DNA from 3 places in the Rhodococcus sp. 27YEA15 genome. Region 1 is predicted to be linked to each of the others. Evidence: riboswitches for the same ligand, from Rfam matches in the RefSeq annotation. Region 1 holds a riboswitch; each other region holds the start of a gene.
What was found. A riboswitch is a leader RNA that binds a small molecule or an ion and turns the genes downstream of it on or off. The one in region 1 is predicted to bind thiamine pyrophosphate.
Positions count from the first base shown of each region.

Region 2: linked by a shared signal. The riboswitch ahead of ABH922_RS05585 (TenA family protein) and the one ahead of thiO (glycine oxidase ThiO) in region 1 are both predicted to bind thiamine pyrophosphate.
Region 3: linked by a shared signal. The riboswitch ahead of ABH922_RS13185 (3-oxoacyl-ACP reductase) and the one ahead of thiO (glycine oxidase ThiO) in region 1 are both predicted to bind thiamine pyrophosphate.

Region 1 covers NZ_JBMHHW010000001.1:3,848,225-3,855,249, forward strand. The annotation lists gene ABH922_RS17915 (ABC transporter ATP-binding protein) at 1-218, opposite strand, end outside; gene ABH922_RS17920 (thiazole synthase) at 379-1,131, opposite strand; gene thiS (sulfur carrier protein ThiS) at 1,124-1,339, opposite strand; gene thiO (glycine oxidase ThiO) at 1,339-2,457, opposite strand; TPP riboswitch at 2,455-2,598, opposite strand; gene thiE (thiamine phosphate synthase) at 2,625-3,332, shown strand; gene ABH922_RS17940 (hypothetical protein) at 3,525-3,671, shown strand; gene ABH922_RS17945 (NUDIX hydrolase) at 3,788-4,387, opposite strand; gene ABH922_RS17950 (hypothetical protein) at 4,527-5,867, shown strand; gene ABH922_RS17955 (glutamate ABC transporter substrate-binding protein) at 5,864-6,832, shown strand; gene ABH922_RS17960 (tetratricopeptide repeat protein) at 6,840-7,025, shown strand, end outside.
Region 2 covers NZ_JBMHHW010000001.1:1,202,112-1,209,136, reverse strand. The annotation lists gene ABH922_RS05605 (Type 1 glutamine amidotransferase-like domain-containing protein) at 1-27, shown strand, start outside; gene ABH922_RS05600 (hypothetical protein) at 61-393, opposite strand; gene ABH922_RS05595 (GNAT family N-acetyltransferase) at 959-1,231, shown strand; gene ABH922_RS05590 (carboxylesterase/lipase family protein) at 1,254-2,822, opposite strand; TPP riboswitch at 2,926-3,021, shown strand; gene ABH922_RS05585 (TenA family protein) at 3,009-3,734, shown strand; gene ABH922_RS05580 (ABC transporter substrate-binding protein) at 3,719-4,762, shown strand; gene ABH922_RS05575 (ABC transporter permease) at 4,740-5,543, shown strand; gene ABH922_RS05570 (ABC transporter ATP-binding protein) at 5,570-6,337, shown strand; gene ABH922_RS05565 (LysM peptidoglycan-binding domain-containing protein) at 6,627-7,025, shown strand, end outside.
Region 3 covers NZ_JBMHHW010000001.1:2,839,700-2,846,724, forward strand. The annotation lists gene ABH922_RS13150 (Fur family transcriptional regulator) at 1-278, shown strand, start outside; gene ABH922_RS13155 (YbjN domain-containing protein) at 343-741, opposite strand; gene ABH922_RS13160 (isoprenyl transferase) at 753-1,571, opposite strand; gene recO (DNA repair protein RecO) at 1,528-2,397, opposite strand; gene ABH922_RS13170 (TetR/AcrR family transcriptional regulator) at 2,473-3,210, shown strand; gene ABH922_RS13175 (AurF N-oxygenase family protein) at 3,207-4,196, opposite strand; gene ABH922_RS13180 (DoxX family protein) at 4,297-4,713, opposite strand; TPP riboswitch at 4,840-4,933, shown strand; gene ABH922_RS13185 (3-oxoacyl-ACP reductase) at 4,924-5,715, shown strand; gene ABH922_RS13190 (LLM class flavin-dependent oxidoreductase) at 5,715-7,025, shown strand, end outside; gene dinB (DNA polymerase IV) at 6,991-7,025, opposite strand, start outside.

The DNA.
Region 1 (7,025 bases):
CGTAGCGGGTCTTTGAGTTCGCGGTACGGTTTGCCGTCTACCAGCGCCTGCCCGGCCGTGGGGCGGTCCAAGCCCAAGATCATGCGCATCGTGGTGGACTTGCCGGCGCCGTTGGGTCCGAGGAACCCGGTCACCACCCCCGACTTGACCGTGAACGTCAGATCGTCCACCGCTTTGGTGGGCCCGTATGCCTTGGTCAATCCCCTCAGTTCAATCATGAGGAGAAGTTTGCCCTACGTTTGCGCTCCCCACATCCGCCGCAGGTCTAGTTCGAGGTGGTACTCAGGTAGGACACCGGGGCGGAGCCCCGCAGCGAAACCGGGGCGGAGCCCCGCAGCGAAACCGGGTCCGAGCCCGATGTCCTATCCGGAAGGGAGGCTACGACGAGGCCTGCGCCCAGAATCGACGCGGGATTCGACCAGCCCGGCGCGCTTCGTACCCGGCGACGACGGCGTGCCGCATCGCCGACGCCATCAGCGCCGGTTCCTTGGCTCGGGTGACTGCGGTGGCGAGCAGGACGGCGTCGCAACCGAGCTCCATCGCCAAAGTCGCGTCACTGGCCGTTCCGATTCCGGCGTCGAGGATCACCGGGACCCCGGCGCGTTCGACGATCATCTCGATGTTGTGCGGGTTGGCGATACCGAGCCCGGTGCCGATGGGCGAGCCGAGGGGCATCACGGCGGCGCAGCCGACATCCTCGAGTCGACGTGCGAGCACCGGATCGTCGGTGGTGTACGGCAGCACGGTGAAACCGTCGTCCACCAACAGCTCGGCAGCCTTGACCAGTTCGATCGCGTCCGGCAACAAGGTCCGCTCGTCGGCGATCACTTCGAGTTTGACCCAATCGGTCTCGAGTGCCTCGCGGGCGAGCTGGGCGGTCAGCACTGCTTCTGCGGAGCCGCGACAACCAGCGGTGTTCGGCAACGGTTCGATGCCGAGTGCGCGAAGCAGGTCGAGCACGCCGGTACCGCCGGCGGCGTCGACGCGTCGCATGGCCACCGTCGTCAGTTCGGTTCCGGACGCGACCAATGCCTCTTCGAGGACCGCGAGGTTGGCCGCCCCGCCGGTCCCGGTGATCAGGCGTGAGCCGAAGGTTCGGCCGGCGATGGTCAACAAGTCGTGTTCAGCCACCCTGCACCGCCGTGAGGATTTCGATGTTCGCGCCACGCTCGACGGACTCGCTCCAACGGCCGCGGGGGAACAGCGCTCCGTCGATGGCCACCGCGATGCCCTTCGTGGGCAGGGACAGGTGCACCAGAAGGTCCGACACCGTTACGGCCTGCGGAAACTCGAGGTCTTCGCCGTTGACGGTGATCCCGATCGGGATCTGCTCACTCATTACAATTCCTCACTTGTTCTAGACTTCGGTGTTCGCCAATCACGGCGATTCGGTATGTCGGCAAATCTCTGCGGTTCCGTTCCCTCGACTTCGGTCAGATTCGTTCCGTTGAGCAGAGCAACTGTGGCGTCCGCGGTGATCGGAGTGAGCAGGACACCGTTGCGTCCGTGGCCGGTGGCGGCGACGACGCGGTCGGACAGCCGTCCGATGAGCGGTAGGTTGTCCGGCGTCATCGGCCGGAGTCCGGCGTTGCACTCGTACAGCTCGTATTCACCGATGGCGGGCATGAGCGCTTCGGCGTCGTTGATCAAGTCGCGAACACCGGCGACGGTGACCTGGATGTCCTCACCGGATTCGTACTGTGTTGCGCCGACGACGATTCCGTCGGCGCGCGGCACGAGGTACGCCGGGCGCCCGTGGACGCTGCCCCGGATGGTGCGACTGGGCGCGGGTGTGACCGATGCCCGCGCGCGTAGTCGCAGGATTTCGCCTTTGACGGGCCGGACGGGTAGTCCCGGCCACAGTTTCGCGGACGCGATCCCGGCGGTCAGGACGATCTGGTCGGTGTCGAGCTCGTCGAGATCATGGACAGGCCGTCCGATCAGCTCGACTCCCTCGGCGACGCAGGCGTCCTGCAGCGCGGTGAGCAGTCGCCTGTTGTCAACCGCCGATTCCCCGACGGCCAGCAGGCCCGAGCGAATCCGTGGCCCGAGCATCGGCTCCAATTCCCGGATTCGGGCGCGCCCGACAACTTCCAGTTCGTGGCCTTGGGCGCTCACCCATTCGGCGATGGTCTGCAGATCCTGCGCGTCGGCGGCGTCGAGGGCGACGGTCAACGAACTGTCGGCGGTGAAGACCGATTGCCCGAACTTCTCCAGTTCGGCTCCGAAATCGGGCCAGCGTTGCAGAGAGGCCGCTCCGACGGCCAACGCAGTTTCCTCACCCGGCCACCCTTCCGAGAGCGGCGCAAGCATTCCGCCGGCCACCCAGGAGGCGCCGGATCCCAGTGCGGGGTCGTACAACCGGACAACCCAACCATCGCGAGCCGCGCGCCAGGCGACCGCGAGGCCGATGACTCCGCCGCCGACCACCGACACCGTCCGAGACTGTGTGATCACGTAACTTCCTCCACTTCCTGCGCCGGCATGATCCGGGTCAGGTCTGACGGTCGGGATCTCTCGCGATCCCCTCTCAGCCCCACGCTCCCGGCTATCGCGACAAAGCGGTTACCGGTTTTCGGGACTCCCGTGTTGAACCTTGCGCCCTAGAGGCTACCGTTTGCTCCGTGCACCCCACACATCCCAGTGACATCATCGACCGGCGGCAGCGCCTGGCAGCAGCGCAGCTGTACCTGTGCACCGATGCTCGGCGTGAGCGAGGTGACCTCGCGCAGTTCGCGGAGGCCGCGCTGTCCGGGGGCGTCGACATCATTCAATTGCGTGACAAGGGCTCGGCCGGTGAGCGGGAGTTCGGCCCGCTCGAAGCGAAGGACGAGCTGATCGCACTCGGCGTGTTGGCGGCGGCGGCTCGTCGGCACGGGGCTCTTCTCGCCGTCAACGACCGTGCGGACCTCGCGATGGCGTCCGGCGCCGATGTTCTCCATCTCGGCCAGAACGACATCCCGGTCCCCTATGCCCGCACCGTGGTCGGCGAGGACGTCGTCATCGGTCGGTCCACCAGCAGCCGGGCCCAGGCGAGCCTGGCCGCGATCGAGGAAGGCGTCGACTACTTCTGCACCGGACCGGTGTGGGCCACTCCGACCAAGCCGAACCGGAAGGCGTCGGGTCTGGATCTTGTTCGGTCCACTGCCGAGGCGGCGCCGCCTCGCCCGTGGTTCGCCATCGGCGGTATCGACGAGGAACGTCTGCCGGAACTACTCGAAAACGGTGCAACCAGAATTGTGGTGGTTCGGGCTCTCACCGACGCTCCGGATCCGCAGGCGGCGGCGCGGCGTATGGTTCAAGCGCTCGAAGCTAACGCCGCCAACAGTTAACGTTCGGCATTCTGATGGCCCGGTTTCGACATTTTCCGTGATGTCGATCGCAGTTTCCCCTGCGTTCACGCGACGATCCAGCAAACATTCCGAAACTAGTGATTTTGGTCACACTGGTGATTTAAGGGATGCTTCCGGCGAATTGCTCAGGTAGTTTCTCCCCAGTTATTAAACGACCTTTTAGGAGTTCACATGGCATCTCTCGGCAGCGGATCTCTCGGCGGCGGATCGCTCGACAGCGGATCTCTCGACAGCAAGAACCTCGACCAGATCGGCCAGCTGCTCAAGCTCGGCATCACCGCAGTCAGCTTCATCACCGCACTGACATCGCTGAGCTGATCTCGTCGAGATCACATCGCTGAGCTGATCTCGTCGAGCTCACGAAGCCAGACGAGAAGGGGCCGAATTCCCGTGGGAGTTCGGCCCCTTCTCGTCTGCGCGAACAGACCCGTCGTCTACCGACTGCCGGAACCCGTCTCCGAACACCCTGCGCGCAGGTGTCCGCTCGCGACATCTGACCCGGCATTGCCCGGCCACCAGCCGAATCGGCCGTCCGCCAACACCACGGTATGCGGGTGAGCCGGACCTGATCCGACCGCCGACGTTCGTAACTGCGGCCAGGACGATCCGAATCCGGGGTGCAACGGCAACGTATCGACCTCCGCTTCCCGTACCCACCGCAATTCGGTGCTCTCACCGTTGGCGACGGTAACGAGCGGATGCGAGGCGTCGGCGACAACTGTCGTGTACGTCCATCCACTTTCTGCGCGCATCGTGATCACCTCACCGCGTACCTCGACTGCTCCCTCGTCGATCCCGGCCTCTTCGTGGGCCTCCCGCACCGCTGCGTGTGTTGTGCTCTCGTGCGAATCCCGTGCTCCACCGGGCAGCGCCCAGGTTCCGCCCTGATGGCTCCATGCCGCTCGATGCTGCAGCAACACCATCGGCGACCCGTCGGAGTCCGGGGCTCTCAGAAGTAAACCGGCAGCGCCGTGGCGCCCCCAATGCCGTGTACCGTCCGGTCCGATCGACCAACCGTCACCGTCACCACGCATCGACTACCTCGCTCCGCCCGCTCTGACCGTTGTCACACACTAACGCGTGCAATCGGCTCGAGTCTCACGCGATCCTTATATGCTCGCGAAGATTCTCTGATTCTTTTTCTCTGCCACCGACGGTGAAACGAGGTGTTCGATGCTCGACCTCGTCGTCACATCCGTCGAACCTGCCGGTAGACCCCCTGACGATTCACTTCGACCACGGTTTCAGCGGGAACTGCGCTCGTTCTTCGCGTCCACCCCCGGACGACTGACCCTGCTCGGCCTGGTGTTGGTGGTGATCACGGTGGCGGCCGGTCTGCTTGCCGCTGCCACCATCGAGCGTCGCGAATCCCGCCTCTCGCTCTTACTGACGGAAACCGAACCGCTCGCCAATTCGTCCCAGACGCTCTACGGGGCGCTGTCGGTGGCCGACGCGGCCGCTGCGACGGCATTCATTTCCGGTGGACTCGAGCATGCAGACGTACGTGCCCGGTACACCCAGTCCATCGGCGAGGCGTCGGCCGACGTCGTCAGCGCCTCCGCCGGCCTCGATCCTTCGGACACCACCGGGCATCTCGAGCTGTCGAGTATCTCGACGCAGTTGTCCGTCTACACGGGTTTGATAGAAACGGCCCGGGCGAACAATCGAATCGGTAACCCGGTCGGTTCAGCCTATTTGAGTGAAGCGTCGAATCTGATGCAGACCTCGATCCTTCCGGTCGCGCAGCAGCTGCACGCCGAGCGGGCGACGGCGGTCACCAAGGTCCAACAAGACTCGCAAACTCCGCCGTGGTGGCCGATAGCGGCGTTCGTCGTGGTACTGACCGCGCTGGTACTGACGCAGTGGCATCTGGCCCGCCGAAGTCGTCGTACGTTCAACGGCGGGCTCGTCCTCGCGTCGATCGCCGTTGCGGCAGCATTGGTCTGGATCGTCGTGGTCGGCGTGGTGTCGGCGGTGTCCACCGGACGAGCCTTGGAGTCGAGTGCATATCCGTTGCACCAGCTGACCACCGCCCGCATCGCCGCGCAGCAGGCTCGGACGGTGGAGACGTTGGCGCTTGCTCGCCGGGACGCCGCTGCCGTACGAAATGACACCTTCGCAGGCGAAGTTCGCACTGTCGAGTCCGTGTTGGCAGGTCTGGCCGAGCACGATCGAGCGGAGGTGGATCCCGGTGTGCTCTCCCGCGCCCTGGACGCCCGCCAGACCTGGGTGAGCGCACACTCCCGGATGTCGGAGCGACTCGGGATCGGGGACTACACCGGCGCTTCGGACATCGCGACCGGGCCTGGGCCCGAGGATTCGGCTGCCGCCTACGGTGCCCTCGATCGAGAGCTGACTCAGGCGATGATCGACACACGAGACTCGTTGCGGTCCAACATCGCACATGCAGCCAAGGTGTTCGCGCTTTCCGCCCCCGGCACCACGGCACTGACAGCCCTGGGCGTGGCCGGAATTCTGATCGGATTCTGGCCACGTCTGCGGGAGTACCGATGATCCGATCCCGGTGCACTCTGTTCGCGGCCACGATGGCGTCCGCCGTACTCGTGACGGCCTGCGGAACTCAGTCGGTTCAGGATTCCTCGGTGCCCCCTTCCGCCGTGTACACGCAACCTCCGATGCCGGCCGGGGCGACGATCGCGCCGCCTGCGCTGCCGACCCCGGCCCAGAACTGCGGTGACCCGACGGCGAGCCTACGACCCGCGCGCGACCACGCCGGCCCGGCCGTCGACCGGATTCGTGCCCGCGGCAGGCTGATCGTCGGGCTCGACACCGGAAGCAATCTGATGAGTTTCCGAGATCCCGTGACCGGGCGACTCGAAGGGTTCGACGTCGACATCGCCCGAGAAGTGGCTCGAGATCTCCTCGGCGATCCCGAGCGTATCGAGTACCGAATCCTCACCTCCGACGACCGTATTCAGGCGTTGATGGACTCGACGGTGGACATCGTGGTCAAGACGATGACCATTACGTGCGAACGTCGCGAGAAGGTGGAGTTCTCCACCGAGTACTTCGCGGCCCGGCAGAAGATACTGGTGCTGCGCACCTCCGGTATCCGGGGAATCGACGACGTCGCCGACAAGCGCGTGTGCGTTGCGCGGGGTACCACCTCGCTGGCCCGCATCCAGGACCTGCAGCCACGGGCCACCGTCGTCGCCGTGCCGATGTGGTCGGACTGCCTGGTCGTGTTGCAGCAAGGTCAGGTCGACGCGATCAGCACCGACGATTCGATTCTCGCGGGATTGGCGTCGCAGGATCCGTACCTCGAGATGGTCGGTGGTGCGCTGGGCACCGAACCGTACGGAATCGGAATCAACAAAGCAGACACGGATCTGGTGCGGTTCGTCAACGGAACGCTCGACCGAATCCGGGCCGACGGCACGTGGACCCGGATCTACGACCGTAGGCTGGCCGTCCTCGGCCCGGCCCCTGTTCCGCCGCCTGCGGTCTACCGAGATTGAGGCGACTGTGAACGAGACGACCCCCAGACCTTCCGCGGCAGCGGATTCGGAAGCGACGCAAGCCTCTTCCCGTCCCGATCCCGACGCCACCTCGGCAGCAGTACGCGGCGATCCGGAGGCGACCTCGGCAGCACTACGCGGCGATCCGGAGGCGACCTCGGCAGCACTACGCGGGGACCTCGACGATGCCACT
Region 2 (7,025 bases), 2.6 Mb from region 1:
GAACAGGCCGTGATCGTCGATCAGTGAACCACTCCCCCGCCGATTCGGGCGAAGAGCGCGTCAGCCGTGTTCGGCAACCACTCCGTCCGCGGGCACCGGGATGCGCTGACGATCCAATCGTGCCCACGCGATTCCCCATCGCTTGACCGACACCTCGTCCGCGTCTTCGAGCAATGCGTTCATCAGCAGACGGGGGTTCTCCTGCCATGCCAGTTCTGCAGCATGGATCTCGGCCGAGGAGAACAGACCCGATGCCTCGAGGTCGCTGATCCACTCACCGATCTCGCCACGATGGATCCGCGCGATGGTTTCGTAACCGACACCTTTGTCGAGAAAGTCGTACGCGAAAATTGCGGAATAATAACTGTCTGACTCACGCTGCCCGAAAATCATGTGCATTCCTTCCTCGATGGCGTCCGACGAGGATTCGATGCGAACCTGTCTCCGGCCCGAGCCGAAAAAGTTTTTTCGGCAAAGCTGTAACGCTTCATCCATCCCCGACGATTCAAACGCTAATCCTCTGACGAAGACTTTGGGATGACAGCACGGAAACGATCTGATGACGTCTGCATTTCACGCCTGCTCCCCGGGATGCTGCCGGGGATGCACATCACGACCTGCGCACCCTGACCAGCATTTTGACCGAAACGCGACAAGTCGGTCGCTTTACGCGTTCACAGGAAAAAACCTTCGGTTTGATCCCACTATTTGAGATATCTTGGCGTCATGTCGAGTTTCGTACCCGTTCTCGCCATCGAACCCGGCCGCAAATCGCCAGTACAGGGCTATATCGCGGGCCCACAGGACAGCAGCATCATTCTGAGCGTTCGTCCAGTTTCGCTGTCGGCAACAGCAGCGATTCGCACTGGCAGACCGTCGTGATTCACGCCGCAGTAAAGTAACGGGCGACCCATTACCTGCTTCGAACGAAGCAGTCGAAGCTCGAACGGAGGCCGACATGTCGGTAACGGTGACGCACAATCGCGAGGCGACCCGCTTCGAAATCCACGTGGACGGCGAGCTCGCCGGATTCGCGGAATACACCGACGCCGACGGAGTTCGTGACATGCATCACACGGTGACCTACCCCCAGTTCCGCGGGCAGGGTCTGGCCGCGATCGTCGTGCGGGAAGCGCTCGAGAACTCCAGGGCTGCCGAACTGACGATTCGCCCGACATGCTCGTACGTCGCAAAGTTCATCGACGACAATCCCGAGTTCCAGACCAGGTGACCGGCCACCGGGCCACACCGGTTCACTGGAAACCCATGACCTCGTTTCCCCACGCGGTCCTCAATCCATGGTCCGGATCGTCCAGCAGTACGTCGACGGTGTCGATGATCAACGTTGAACGGCGTTCGGCGTCGTAGGGCGCCCAGTGCTTCGAGCCGTCCAGCGCCGCCGGTACCGCATGTGCTGCAAATGCCAGCCATCGGCGCTGAACCCTGCCCGCCACCTCCATTGCCGCCTTGCGACCCCCGAGCCAGAACGTCGGATCGACGTTCAACGTCCCGAAGTTCCCGAACACGTACGGCAGTTCGGTAGCGTGCCCGGCGCCGATCCGCGCGGCTTTGAGCATCGGAGTTGCGTGATCGAAGCGGTACAACCACGTCGGGGAATGCCTGGAATGAGCGTCCGCAATCCACAACGACGGCATCCGGAACGCAGCATCGGTCGAAAGCGCCAGCACACCAGAAGGTTTCGCGTGGTCCGGGTATGCAGACATGATCTCGGCCAACTTGGTCGGCGACATGTCGGGGTGATCGTCTGCCAGAAGTTGCAACATCGCTTCCACCGACTGCGCACTCACCGGCATCAACGGGGATTTCATGAACTTGAAGATCGAAGCCTCGTCCTTGTTCGATCCGATGATGAGCGGAATTCGGTGCGCATAACCCTTCTGAAATGCCGCAACCGGGTAGTGCGGCACCAACTTCCGGTCGACAACCGGTGCCATCGCCAGGGTGCCGGGAGTTCGCTGCGGAATCTCGTTGACAAGCTCGTCGCTCGCAGCGACGATAACTGCTAGATCAAGATCACGAAGTGATCCGGCGTCCTCGGGATTGATCGAGAGCAATTCGAGGAAACGCGCAGCCACGGTCCTCGCTCGCTCGGCACCGTAGACCGATGTCGCCGGCGGGCTCTGCGCGATCGCGCGGTGAAACAACCCTTCCGCGCTCGGGCACGTCATCAGCGTCGTGATGGAACCCGCACCGGAGGACTCACCGAACACGGTGACTTCGTCAGGATCACCGCCAAATGCATCGATATTGTCACGCACCCACTCGAGTGCGGCAATCTGATCTCGCAGACCACAATTCGATTCGAATTCCACGTCGGGGGTCGAGAACGCAGAGAGGTCGAGGAAGCCGAGCGCACCCACTCGGTAGTTGAACGACACCAGCACGACATTGCCGGATTCGACCAGGTGCCGACCGTCGTAGATCGTCTGGGCGGCGGAACCGAGACAATAGGCGCCTCCGTGGATCCACACCATCACCGGCAGCAGTTCTCCACTGGGCTCCGGCGCCCACACGTTCACGGACAGGCAGTCCTCGTCGATCACGAAGGCCCGATCGATCGGCACCGCCGGGCTCTGCCCCTGCGGTGCGATCGGTCCGAAATCCCGACACTCGCGAACATCGCTCCACGGTTCGGGCGGCACCGGGGCTCGGAATCGACGCTCGCCCACCGGCGCCGCCGCATAGGGAATGCCTTTCCAGGCATATACCGATCCGTCATGGTGTCCACGTACCGCGCCCGAACGAGTAGGCACTACCAGAGTTCCGTCCTCGATCGCTTCCGGTCGAACTTCGGTCTCCATACCGCAATCCCCTCACGCCCCGAACCTGGCCCGATCTCCACCAAACGTACCAACGTCCCGAAGGCGCGGCAGCCCGCCCGAACCCTCGGTGTTAAGGTCGGTGAGTTCTGACACGGGGTGCTCCGCACGGGCGGGGCTGAGAACACACCCGGGAACCTGATCAGGTAATGCTGACGAAGGGATGTCATGGCTACTACACAGCCTGCACACACGCCTGTCGCTATGTCGACGGGCCGCTTCACCGATCACCTGTGGTCCGAGATCACGGAACTCCGCACCGCGATCGACTCCCTGGAGTTCTTGCGCCGACTCGGCGACGGAACTCTGCCGCTGGAGAACTTCCGGTTCTATCTCGAGCAGGACAAGCTCTATCTGGAGGGATACGCGACCGCGTTGGCGCTGGTCGCCGCTCACGCTCCCGACCCGGTTTCCGCGGGCTTCTGGGCCAATTCCGCGTTCACGACGGCCACGGTGGAGTCTTCGCTGCACGACGGACTACTCGCGGGCGACACCCTCCCCGCCGGCTCCGGCCTGCCGGAACACTCACCCGCATGTCTGGGCTACGTGTCGTATCTGACGGCCACCGCTGCAACTGCGCCCTATGCCGTCTCGGCGGCTGCCGTGCTGCCGTGCTTCTGGATCTACGCGGAAGTCGGACGCGAGCTCGCTGCATCGGCCCGTCAAGTACTCGACGCCGATCCGTCACATCCGTACGCGCAGTGGGTAACCACGTACGATGCCCCGGAGTTTCACGAATCAGTGGCTGCGGCACGCGAACTCGTCGACACCGCAGCAGCGGCCGCTACCGAGGCCGATCGAGCGGCGATGAGCAAGGCGTTCCGCATCGCCAGTCGCTACGAGCTGATGTTCTGGGATTCCGCCCTGAACGTACAGCCGTGGCCGGCGTCGTGACGTCCTTCGCGGCCTTGCGCCGGGCACTGTCCACCTCGGCCGCCGTCGCCCTGGCCTTGACGGTGGTGACCGGGTGCGCCGCCGGCAGCGAATCTTCGCCGAACACCATCAGATTCGCTCTGGACTGGACACCGAACACCAACCACACCGGTATCTACGTCGCCCTGCAGGAGGGGTACTTCGCCGACGCCGGTCTCGACGTGCAGATCCTGCCGTACAACAATACGGCGCCGGACACCCTGGTGGATGCGGGCAACGCCGAGTTCGGAATCAGCACGCAGAGCCAAGCCACGTTCGCGGGCGCGGCCGGTGCCGATACCGTCTCCGTCATCGCACCACTTCAACACCGAGCCACCGGGATCGGGGTGAAGGCCGATCGGACCGACATCACCCGCCCACGAGATCTGGACGGAAAAACCTATGCCGGTTTCGGAGATCCGGGCGAGGTCGAGACGCTACAGCAGATAATCCGGAACGACGGCGGTACCGGCGACTTCGAGTCCGTGACACTCGGCACCTCCGCGTACGAAGCCGTCTACTCGGGTCAAGCCGACTTCACCGTCTCCTACTTCGCGTGGGAAGGCCTCGAGGCCCAGCACAACGGAACACCGATGCGGTACTTCCAGTACACGGATTTCGGTTTCCCCGACGAGTACTCCATCGTCATCGACGGAAATCGGCAATGGCTGAGTGCGCATCCCGATCAGGCCCGCCAGTTCGTACAGGCCGTGCAACGCGGATATCGAACTGCCGCAGAGGACCCCGACAAGGCAGCGCAGGATCTGATAGACGCCAATCCCGGGGTCTTCACCGACGAGAATCTCGTCCGCGAGAGCCAACGGATGCTTGCCGCCGATTACATGAAGGACGCAAACGGCGTCGTCGGTACCCAGAATCTCGAAACCTGGTCGGGTTACTCGGGTTTCCTGTTCGACCACGCGCTGCTGGCCGGACCGGACGGTAAGACGTTGACCGCCAAGCCCGACTGGTCGGAGTACTTCACCAATGAGTATCTCGACGCGTCCTGACCCGGTGCGGCGGTTCACCAAAGCCACCCGGAACGTTCTACCGGCCCTGATGGTTCTGGTTCTGCTCGTCCTCGCGTGGCAGGTCTACGTCGACGTGAGCGGAATCAGGCCGCAAGTTCTCCCGTCCCCCGCACGGGTGCTCTCCCAAGGGTGGGACAACCGCTCGGTGATCGCCGGGCACGCCGCGTCGACACTGCAGGTGACGGTGATCGGATTCACGGTTTCGCTCGCGCTGGCGTGGTTGCTGGCGATCGTGGTCGACTTCTCGCCGTGGCTCGCACGGGCGCTGGTTCCGCTGTTCGTTGTCTCGCAAACCCTGCCGATCATCGCCATTGCACCGCTGATGATCATCTGGTTCGGCTTCGGCCTCTTGCCGAAGATACTGGTCATCGCGCTCGCGACCTTCTTCCCGATGACCATCGGCCTCGTCGAGGGCTTCGCGGCCGCCGACCGCGAGGCAGGCGCTCTCCTGCGAAGTATGGGTGGGTCACGATGGCAGGAGTTCAGGTATGTCCGCCTTCCGTCGGCGATTCCACGATTCTTCACCGCCCTGCGGATAGGTATCACCTACGCGGTGGTGGGTGCGGTGTTCTCGGAGTACGTCGGTGCGACATCCGGTCTGGGGATTTACATGAGCACCCAGAAGAACTCGTTCCGAACGGACCTGGTGCTCGCGGCCGTCCTGGTCACCGCGGCCATCAGCATCACCTTGTACCTGTTGACATTTGCCGTGGAACGAGTCGTCGCGCCGTGGGCACTGCAGAGGAGGCCTCCGGCGTGAGAGAAGATTCGGTGACCGACGAGAAGATGGTCGAGATTCGCGATCTCACCAAATCGTTTGCAACCGGCGGCGAATCGCGACTCGTGCTCGATTCGGTGTCCTTCTCGGCAGACGTCGGTGAATTCGTCTCGGTGATCGGACCGAGCGGGTGCGGCAAGAGCACCGTCTTCAACGTCGTCGCCGGGCTCGAAGAGCCGACCTCCGGCACGGTGGAAATTGCCGGACGGCCGGTGGCCTCGGCGATCCGCGGCGAGGTGCCGACTGCATACATGCCACAGAAGGATCTGCTGTTCCCCTGGCGATCGATACTCGACAACACCGCTCTCGGACTCGAAGTCCAGGGCGCGAGCAAGAAGCAAGCCCGCCACCGCGCCCGAGAACTCTTCCCGCCCTTCGGTCTGTCCGGCTTCGAGGACGCCAGACCGGCACAGCTGTCCGGCGGCATGCGGCAACGAGCAGCCATGCTGCGCACCGTGGTTCAAGGCAAGCCGGTTCTTCTTCTCGACGAGCCGTTCGGCGCACTGGACTCGCTGACCCGAACCGACATGCAGTCCTGGTTGCAGGAGGTGTGGCAGCAGTACCGCTGGACGGTGCTGATGATCACGCACGACATCCGTGAGGCCATCTATCTCTCGGACAAGGTCGTCGTACTCTCGGCTCGACCGGCGCAGGTCCGACGCATCGTGACCGTTCCGTTGCCACGGCCGCGAGAGTTGTCCATGATCACCTCACCGGAATTCGCCGCAGTGGAGCGTGAACTGCTCGAAGTACTGCACGAATCCGCCCGCGAGTAGTCAATTACTGAGAATGAACTGAGAATTCGTTCGGTTCATTCGATGGTCAGCGCCCGTCAACGTCGCGTTTACGACCGGCTTGTCCAGGCTCGCGAAAATATCACCCAAATCGGCTTAATATCAGCAGGATCGAAACTCTGGCCGGTATCGCGTGCCACGATGCACACTTCGTCGTACCATTCGATGACGTACACTCGGTCGCCTACGAGATCATTGCTCAGCGGATAGCTGAGCGATCAGATGGGCTCGTGGTGTCACAGTCATCGTTACATTTTCGGAAAGGGACAGCGTGAGCACACTGCAGTCAGGTCAGAGCCTCGGAGTCGGACAAGAACTCAAGTCCGACAACGGTTCCTACTCCCTCACCTTGCAGGACGACGGCAACTTGGTCCTCTCGGAGAACGGGCAGGCCGTCTGGGCCGCCGGTACCAACGGGTCCGGAGCGAACCGTGCCGAGGTGCAGGACGACGGCAACTTCGTCATCTACAAGGATTCCGATGCAGTATGGGCGTCGCAGACGTCGGGCAACAGCGGCGCGTCGCTCTCGGTGCAGGACGACCGTAACGTCGTTCTCGCCGCGGGCGGAAACGTACTGTGGTCCTCCGACACAGCCGTCGAGGCACCCCCGGCACCCGAACCCGAGGCTGCCCCGGCACCCGAGCCCCAGGCTGCTCCCGCAGCTCCGGCG
Region 3 (7,025 bases), 1.0 Mb from region 1:
AAGGCATCGGCCTGACCACGGTCTACCGCACCCTGCAAGCACTCTCCGACGCGGGAACCATCGACGTACTTCGCACCGACACCGGCGAGTCCGTGTACCGGCGGTGTTCGTCCGGGCACCACCATCACCTGGTGTGCCGGGAGTGCGGATTCACGGTCGAGGTGGAGGGCCCGACGGTGGAACAGTGGTCGCAGTCCATCGCCGACGAGAACGGATTCACCGAAGTGAGCCACACCGTCGAAATTTTCGGGACCTGCCGGGACTGCGCCGAAGAGTGACCAACTAGCGACACTTTCCATAACACGGCCAGGGCTAGGGAATCAGGCCCTGACGCGGCCAGGGCTAGGGAATCAGGCCCTGACGCGCGGAATCCGCACCGCCGAGCACCAGCAACAGAATGGTGGTCAGGGCCTCGTCGTCCAATCCCGCCGCCGGGAAGGTGTACCGCAGGATGACATCGGCCAGACTACCGTGTGCGAATACCGCGATCGAACCGAACTGGATGGTGCGGTTGCGGTCGGCGACCTTACGGTGAAGTGCCGCGCTGACCGGACGATCCCACGCCAGCACACAGGTCATGGCGATCACGTCGAGCCCGTCGGAGAGGTTCATGGCCTGGATCGAACACAGTGCGCCCGCGTACTGAAATCCCAATGAACCGTCCGGAGCCACGTCGACCGACGCGAAATGCGCCAAGGAGGCAGCGGCTCGCTGTTGTAGTAGCGCGGCGTTGTCGGTCATGTCCTCACCTGTCATTTGACGCCACCGAATCTACGGTCGCGTGAAGCGTATTCGACGCAGGCGGCCCACAGGTCACGCCGATCGAAATCGGGAAACAGCTTCTCCTGGTACACCATTTCGGCGTAAGCCGACTGCCAGAGCAGGAAGTTCGACGTCCGCTGCTCACCGGAGGGACGCAGAAACAGGTCGACGTCCGGCATGTCAGGCTCGTCGAGATACTTGGCAACCGTTGCCTCGGTGATCTTTTCAGGGTTGATCTCACCGGCCGCGACTCGCCTGGCAATCTCCTTGACCGCGTCCGCGATCTCGGCGCGGCCACCGTAGTTCACGCACATCGTCAGATTCATCACGGTGTTGTGCTTGGTGAGTTCCTCGGCGATCTCGAGTTCCTTGATGACACTCGCCCACAGTCGAGGTCGCCGACCGGCCCACCGCACCCGGACGCCCATCTCGTGCATCTCGTCACGCCGACGGCGAATGACGTCGCGATTGAAACCCATCAGGAAGCGAACTTCTTCGGGGCTACGCTTCCAGTTCTCGGTGGAGAACGCGTAGGCGGACAGCCACTCGACGCCCATCTCTATGCAGCCGCACACGGCATCCATCAGGACCGCTTCGCCGCGCTCGTGGCCGGCGGTTCGCGGGAGTCCACGTTCCTGGGCCCAACGTCCGTTACCGTCCATCACCAACGCCACGTGGCGCGGGACGAGTTCGGTCTGCAGGATCGGCGGGGTTGCTCCGGACGGGTGTGGGTCCGGTGGCCGGATCACCCGGTCGGTAGCCGAGTCAGGCGGAGTTCGCGGTTCGCGTCGTCGAATCACGAGGTCCATCCTGCCTCACGGCGACGGCGGCCTTCACCACGGTGGCGGCGGCGCCGGACTTCGTCGGATCGACGGCATCACCGACGACCACGGTCGCGTGCGGTCGGGACCGTTCGATGAGCGGTAGCGTCCGCAACTGACGCTCGAGGTGCCACTGCAGATGCGCGGCCACCAGCCCACTCGCTTGTGTTCGTAGGGCGACGGGCACTTCGTCGGTGCCGTCCCATTCTCCGCGAAGCAGCGCTCCCATCAGATCGAGCACTCCGGGCGACGGCGTCGCCGATCCTGCAGGCCGACAGTACGTACATACAGCTCCACCTGCCGATACATGGAAAGCGCGGTGCGGCCCCGGTGCCGAGCACCCAGCGCACTCGCCGAGAGCCGGCGCCCAGCCCGCGTAGCCCATCGCACGCAGGAGAAAAGCGTCGAGAACGTATTCGACCGGCCGCACCTGCTCCGCCACGGCGCGCAGCGCACCGACGGTGAGTCGCTGCAACGCCGGCGCGGGTGCCCGCTCCTCCCCCGCCAGACGTTCTGCGGTTTCGAGGATCGCGCACGCCGTCGTGTACCGGCTGTAATCGTCGACGATGTCGGTCGCGAAGGCGTCCACCGTCTGCACCTGGATGATGACGTCGAGGTTCTTGCCCGGCAGAAGCTGGATGTCCACGTGGGCGAACGGTTCGAGTCTGGCACCGAACTTGGACGTGGTGCGGCGAACGCCCTTGGCCACTGCACGCACCAACCCGAACTGACGGGTGAGCAGCGTGACGATGTGGTCTGCTTCACCTAGCTTGTGCAGGCGCAGCACCACCGCTGTGTCTCGATACAACCTCACCCGACCAGTGTTCCACGCACTGCCGACCAACCACGGTCACCGGGCATCCGGGTTGCCGACGGATAGACTGCCCGCATGCCGAGCGAGACCACCGAGCACCCAGATACCGCACCGGTGAATGGTTACGAAGCTCGGTGGGAACGCCACAATTCCGAACGGCAGACCCGCATCCTCACCGCTGCGACCGAGCTCGTGGAGGAACGCCCGGCGGGCGCCGACATCTCCATCCAGGACATCGCCGATCACGCCGGGTTGGCGAAATCCGTGGTGTACCGCCAGTTCGGCGGCCGCGAGGATCTGGACCGTCGGGTTCGCTCGCACGCACTCGCCGAGCTCGCCGATGTTCTCGATTCCGCGATGAACATTTCCACCGGAACGCCGTCGGAAATTCTGAGCCGAACCATCACGGCAGTGGCCGTGTGGATCACGGACCGTCCTCGGATCCACGAGTTCATGGCCACCGGGCCCACCGACTACGACGACGGCTCCCTCGACGCGATCAGCAGCCTCAAATCCAGGATCGCGCGATCCGCACAGACCATCATCGCCGGGGCCTGCGCTTCGGTCGGAGTGCCGTTCGCCCCCTTCGCCTCGCTCCCCTTCGCGGTGGTCACCATGGTCGAGGGAACTCTGACCCGGTGGTCGCGCAGCCCCGAGCCCAAGCCCACGCGCGAGGAGATCGTCACCGATCTCACCAACTTTTCGTGGTACATGCTCGCCGGCGTCGCCCGATCGAGTGGAATCACCATCGATCCCGACAGCGAGCTGTCGTCGCTACTCGCTCGATTCTCGACCCCGGGCGAAGAGCATTAGCTCCTGGTCTTGTCGGAGCGGATCGGCTCGCCCCGGTACCTCGCTCGGTCCCCGTCGATGTGCAGACCGCGCCACACGCGCCGCGACACCCCGTTCATGAGTCCGAGTTCGGTTGCCAGGGTTCGCATGTCACCGAAGTAGCCCTGCAGAATCCGACGCGAGTGCGGACTCTTCCAGAAGGCGCTCTTCATCACCTCGTCCGGAACCCCGAACTCGACGGCAAATGCCTTGTGCGGAGCCATGATCTGGCCCGCCAGCCAGCGCATCGCAAGCGGAAACAGAACCGATGTGACCGCCCGGCTTGCTCGCGAAAGTTCGGGGACGTGGTTGCGGAGGAACTCGTGTGCGAACGAGATGTGCCGGGCCTCTTCGGCGATGTGAATCTCCATCGTCCGCAGCATTGCCGGTGGGGCATCCCTCCCCTCGCGGATGAGTTGTTTCTGGAAGTGGTCGATGGGTTCTTCACCAGCGAGAATTCCGATGAAGAAGATCACCGGGAACTTGGCGCCCAACACGCCGATCACCGGCGAGAGCCGCCTGAACGTCGGTCGCATACCTGGTACGTCGACCCCCGTTCGATTGACCAGTTCCTGGAACATCTGGATGTGGTTGCACTCCTCAGTCATCTCGTGCAAGCAGTAGCGGAACTCCGGCGATTGATTCGGTAGTGCCATGATGTACTGCATCATTCCGCGAATCAGGATGCTCTCGAAAGCCGAACCTACCTTCACGACGTTGGCCTGACGCCACATCCCCATCGCGATCCGGCGGTCCAACGGTTGCCGCCGGTACCACTCGGTTGCACCGAGCGGATCGGATTCCGGCGACAGGACCCAGCGAGGGTCGTTCGCATCGACAGCCAGTTCCCTTGATTCCCAGTCGATGTCGCGATACGGGTCGAAGCTTCGATGAACCGATCCGCCGGACAGTTGTCCGAGAACTTCACGGTAGTCCGACCCCCACCGGACGAACCTCGTCTGCGCCATCGGTGTCTCCTCTCGGCACGGACCCCCGGATCGCAACTGCAGAGCCCTCTGCCGTAAACATAATGGGACACCGAGTCCCACGCAACCCTTCGGTGGTGATTCAGCGACGAACCACCGGGACGACAGCGCGCACCTTCTCGTCCCGCAGATACAAGCCGATCCACATCAGGACTCCGACGTAGACCGCCGACAACGTGGTACTCAGTACCGACTGCTCGGCTCGGAGGTTCGCCAGCACCGCTCCCCCCAGATATCCGGTCAGTAGGATCGCCCCCAGAACAGCCGTTCTCGGAACGACGTAGAGCACGAGGCAGATCAACTGCACGATTCCGGCCGTCACCGCCAACGACTCGGGCAATCCCAACTCGGCGGACGCATCCTTGACTGCCTGCACGTTCAGCACGTGAGATATGCCGTCCGCGAGCATGAACAGTACGAACAATCCACTCAAAGCGAGCCCGATCCGACGTGCCACTCTCGACTGCGTCACCTGCGTCTCGATGCCGTGTGTGTCCATCGACCCATCTCCGATCGTCTTCGCACGGGCGGTCCCGTGCCCTTGCCTGTGAAGACCTCCCGGCGACCGGAAACTGATCGGGTCGGCCACCCACTCGCCAGGCGGCCGACCGCTCATGGTCTGATGGAGCATGACACGGGGTGCCGAAAAGGTCGGCTGAGATCAGACCCGATGAACCTGACCAGCTAGCACTGGCGGAGGGATGTCGTCATGACCGAACACAGTTTTCAGCCTGCACTCGCACTCGACGAGCAAGTAGTTCTCGTCACCGGGGGTGCCCGCGGGCTCGGCGCCGCACTCAGTCACGCGTTCGCCGGACAGGGCGCGCGGATAGTGGTCAATTACCATCGAAGCAAGAATGCCGCCGACGCCGTGGTCGCGGAACTGGGCGAGAGCCGCGCAGTAGCGGTAGGCGCCGACGTCACCGATCGAGGGTCGGTGGATCGTCTGTTCGCCACGGCCCGAGAGCATTTCGGAACCCCGATATCCACCGTCGTCAACAATGCCCTGGTCGACTTCAGTTTCAACGGCGACGCCAGGCCAAAGGCCGACACGATCACCTGGGCCGATTTCGACTCGCAGTTGCGCGGCAGTGTCGCCGGGACACTCAACACCACTCAAGCCGCACTCAGCGGTATGCGCGAGCTTGGATTCGGCCGAATCATCACCGTCGGAACGAATCTCGTACAGAATCCGGTGGTCCCCTACCACGACTACACCGCAGCCAAGGCCGCTCTTCTCGCACTGACACGGACGTTGTCGGCCGACCTCGGACCTGACTGCATCACCGTCAACATGATTTCCGGCGGACTGCTGCGGACCACCGATGCCAGTGCCGCCACCCCCGAGGCCGTGTTCGACATGATCGCCGCGAGTACACCGCTGCGGAGAGTGACCACTCCCGCCGAATTCGCCGACGCCGCATTGTTCTTCGCCTCCCCCTGGTCGCGAGCTGTCACGGGGCAGAACCTCGTGGTCGACGGCGGACTCGTCAAAGACTGATGAGAAGGCAATTGCGCCTCGGCGCATTTCTGCTCGGCTGCGGCCACCACAGCGCCGCCTGGCGCCACCCCGAGTCGCCCGTCGAAAGGCTGGGCGAGATAACCTATTACGAGGAGCTGGCCGGAACCGCCGAGCGCGGAAAACTCGACGCGGTGTTCTTCGCCGACGGCCACAGTGTTCGCGAGCCGGAGGCCGGAGCGTCGTGGTTCCTCGAACCGATCACCGCGCTGACGGCGATGGCGCGCGCCACCGAGCACATCGGGCTGGTCACCACGGTGTCGACGACGTTCTACACACCGTTCCATGCGGCCAGACTGCTGGCCTCGCTCGATCACATCAGCGGCGGGCGCGCCGGATGGAACGTCGTCACCTCGATGTTCGACCAGGAAGCCCGCAACCACGGGCTCGACACCATGCCGGACCACGCCACCCGGTACGCGCGGGCCGACGAATTCGTCGACGTGGCTCTGGCTCTGTGGAATTCGTGGTCGGTTGACGCGCTGATACTCGATCGGGACGGCGCATTCGCGGATGCAGGCAAGATTCACGCCATCGATCACCACGGCGCCAACTTCCGCGTAGACGGCCCGTTGACCGTCCCCCATTCGCCGCAGGGTGCGCCGGTCCTCTTCCAAGCCGGGGCCTCGGAGCAGGGCCGTGAACTTGCCGCTCGCCGGGCCGAGGCCATCTATTCGGTGGCGTACGATCTGCCCAGCGCACAGGCGTACTACCGAGATGTGAAGGCCCGCATCGGTCGCGCCGGCCGGGAACCCGATTCGGTGCCGATCATGCCCGGCCTCGTGACGTACGTCGGCAGCAGTGCGGCCGAGGCCCGCGCGAAGAAGGCCGAACTGGATCTTCTACTGCCGACGGCTCAGTCAATCGCGCAGTTGTCACTGTTCACCGGCCAGAACTGCCAGGACTGGGATCTGGACTCCCCCGTTCCGGAGTTGCCGCCACTCGAGGAGTTCACCGGCCCACAAGGTCGGTACTCGACCATTCTGCGGATCGTCGAGAAGGACTCGCCCACGGTGCGGGAGCTGCTGGGCACACTCGCTGCGGGCGGCGGTCACGCCACGATGATCGGCACCCCCGAATCCATTGCCGACGAGATGGAGACCTGGCTGGTGGGCGCCGGCGCTGACGGTTTCAACTTGATGCCGCCCACCTACCCACAGGGGCTGGAAGACTTCGTCGATCAGGTGATCCCGATTCTGCAGCAGCGCGGACTCTTCCGGCGCGAATACGAAGGGACCACCCTTCGCGACAACCTTGTCAGTCCGGCAACAACGGCACCGAGATCCCGGGGT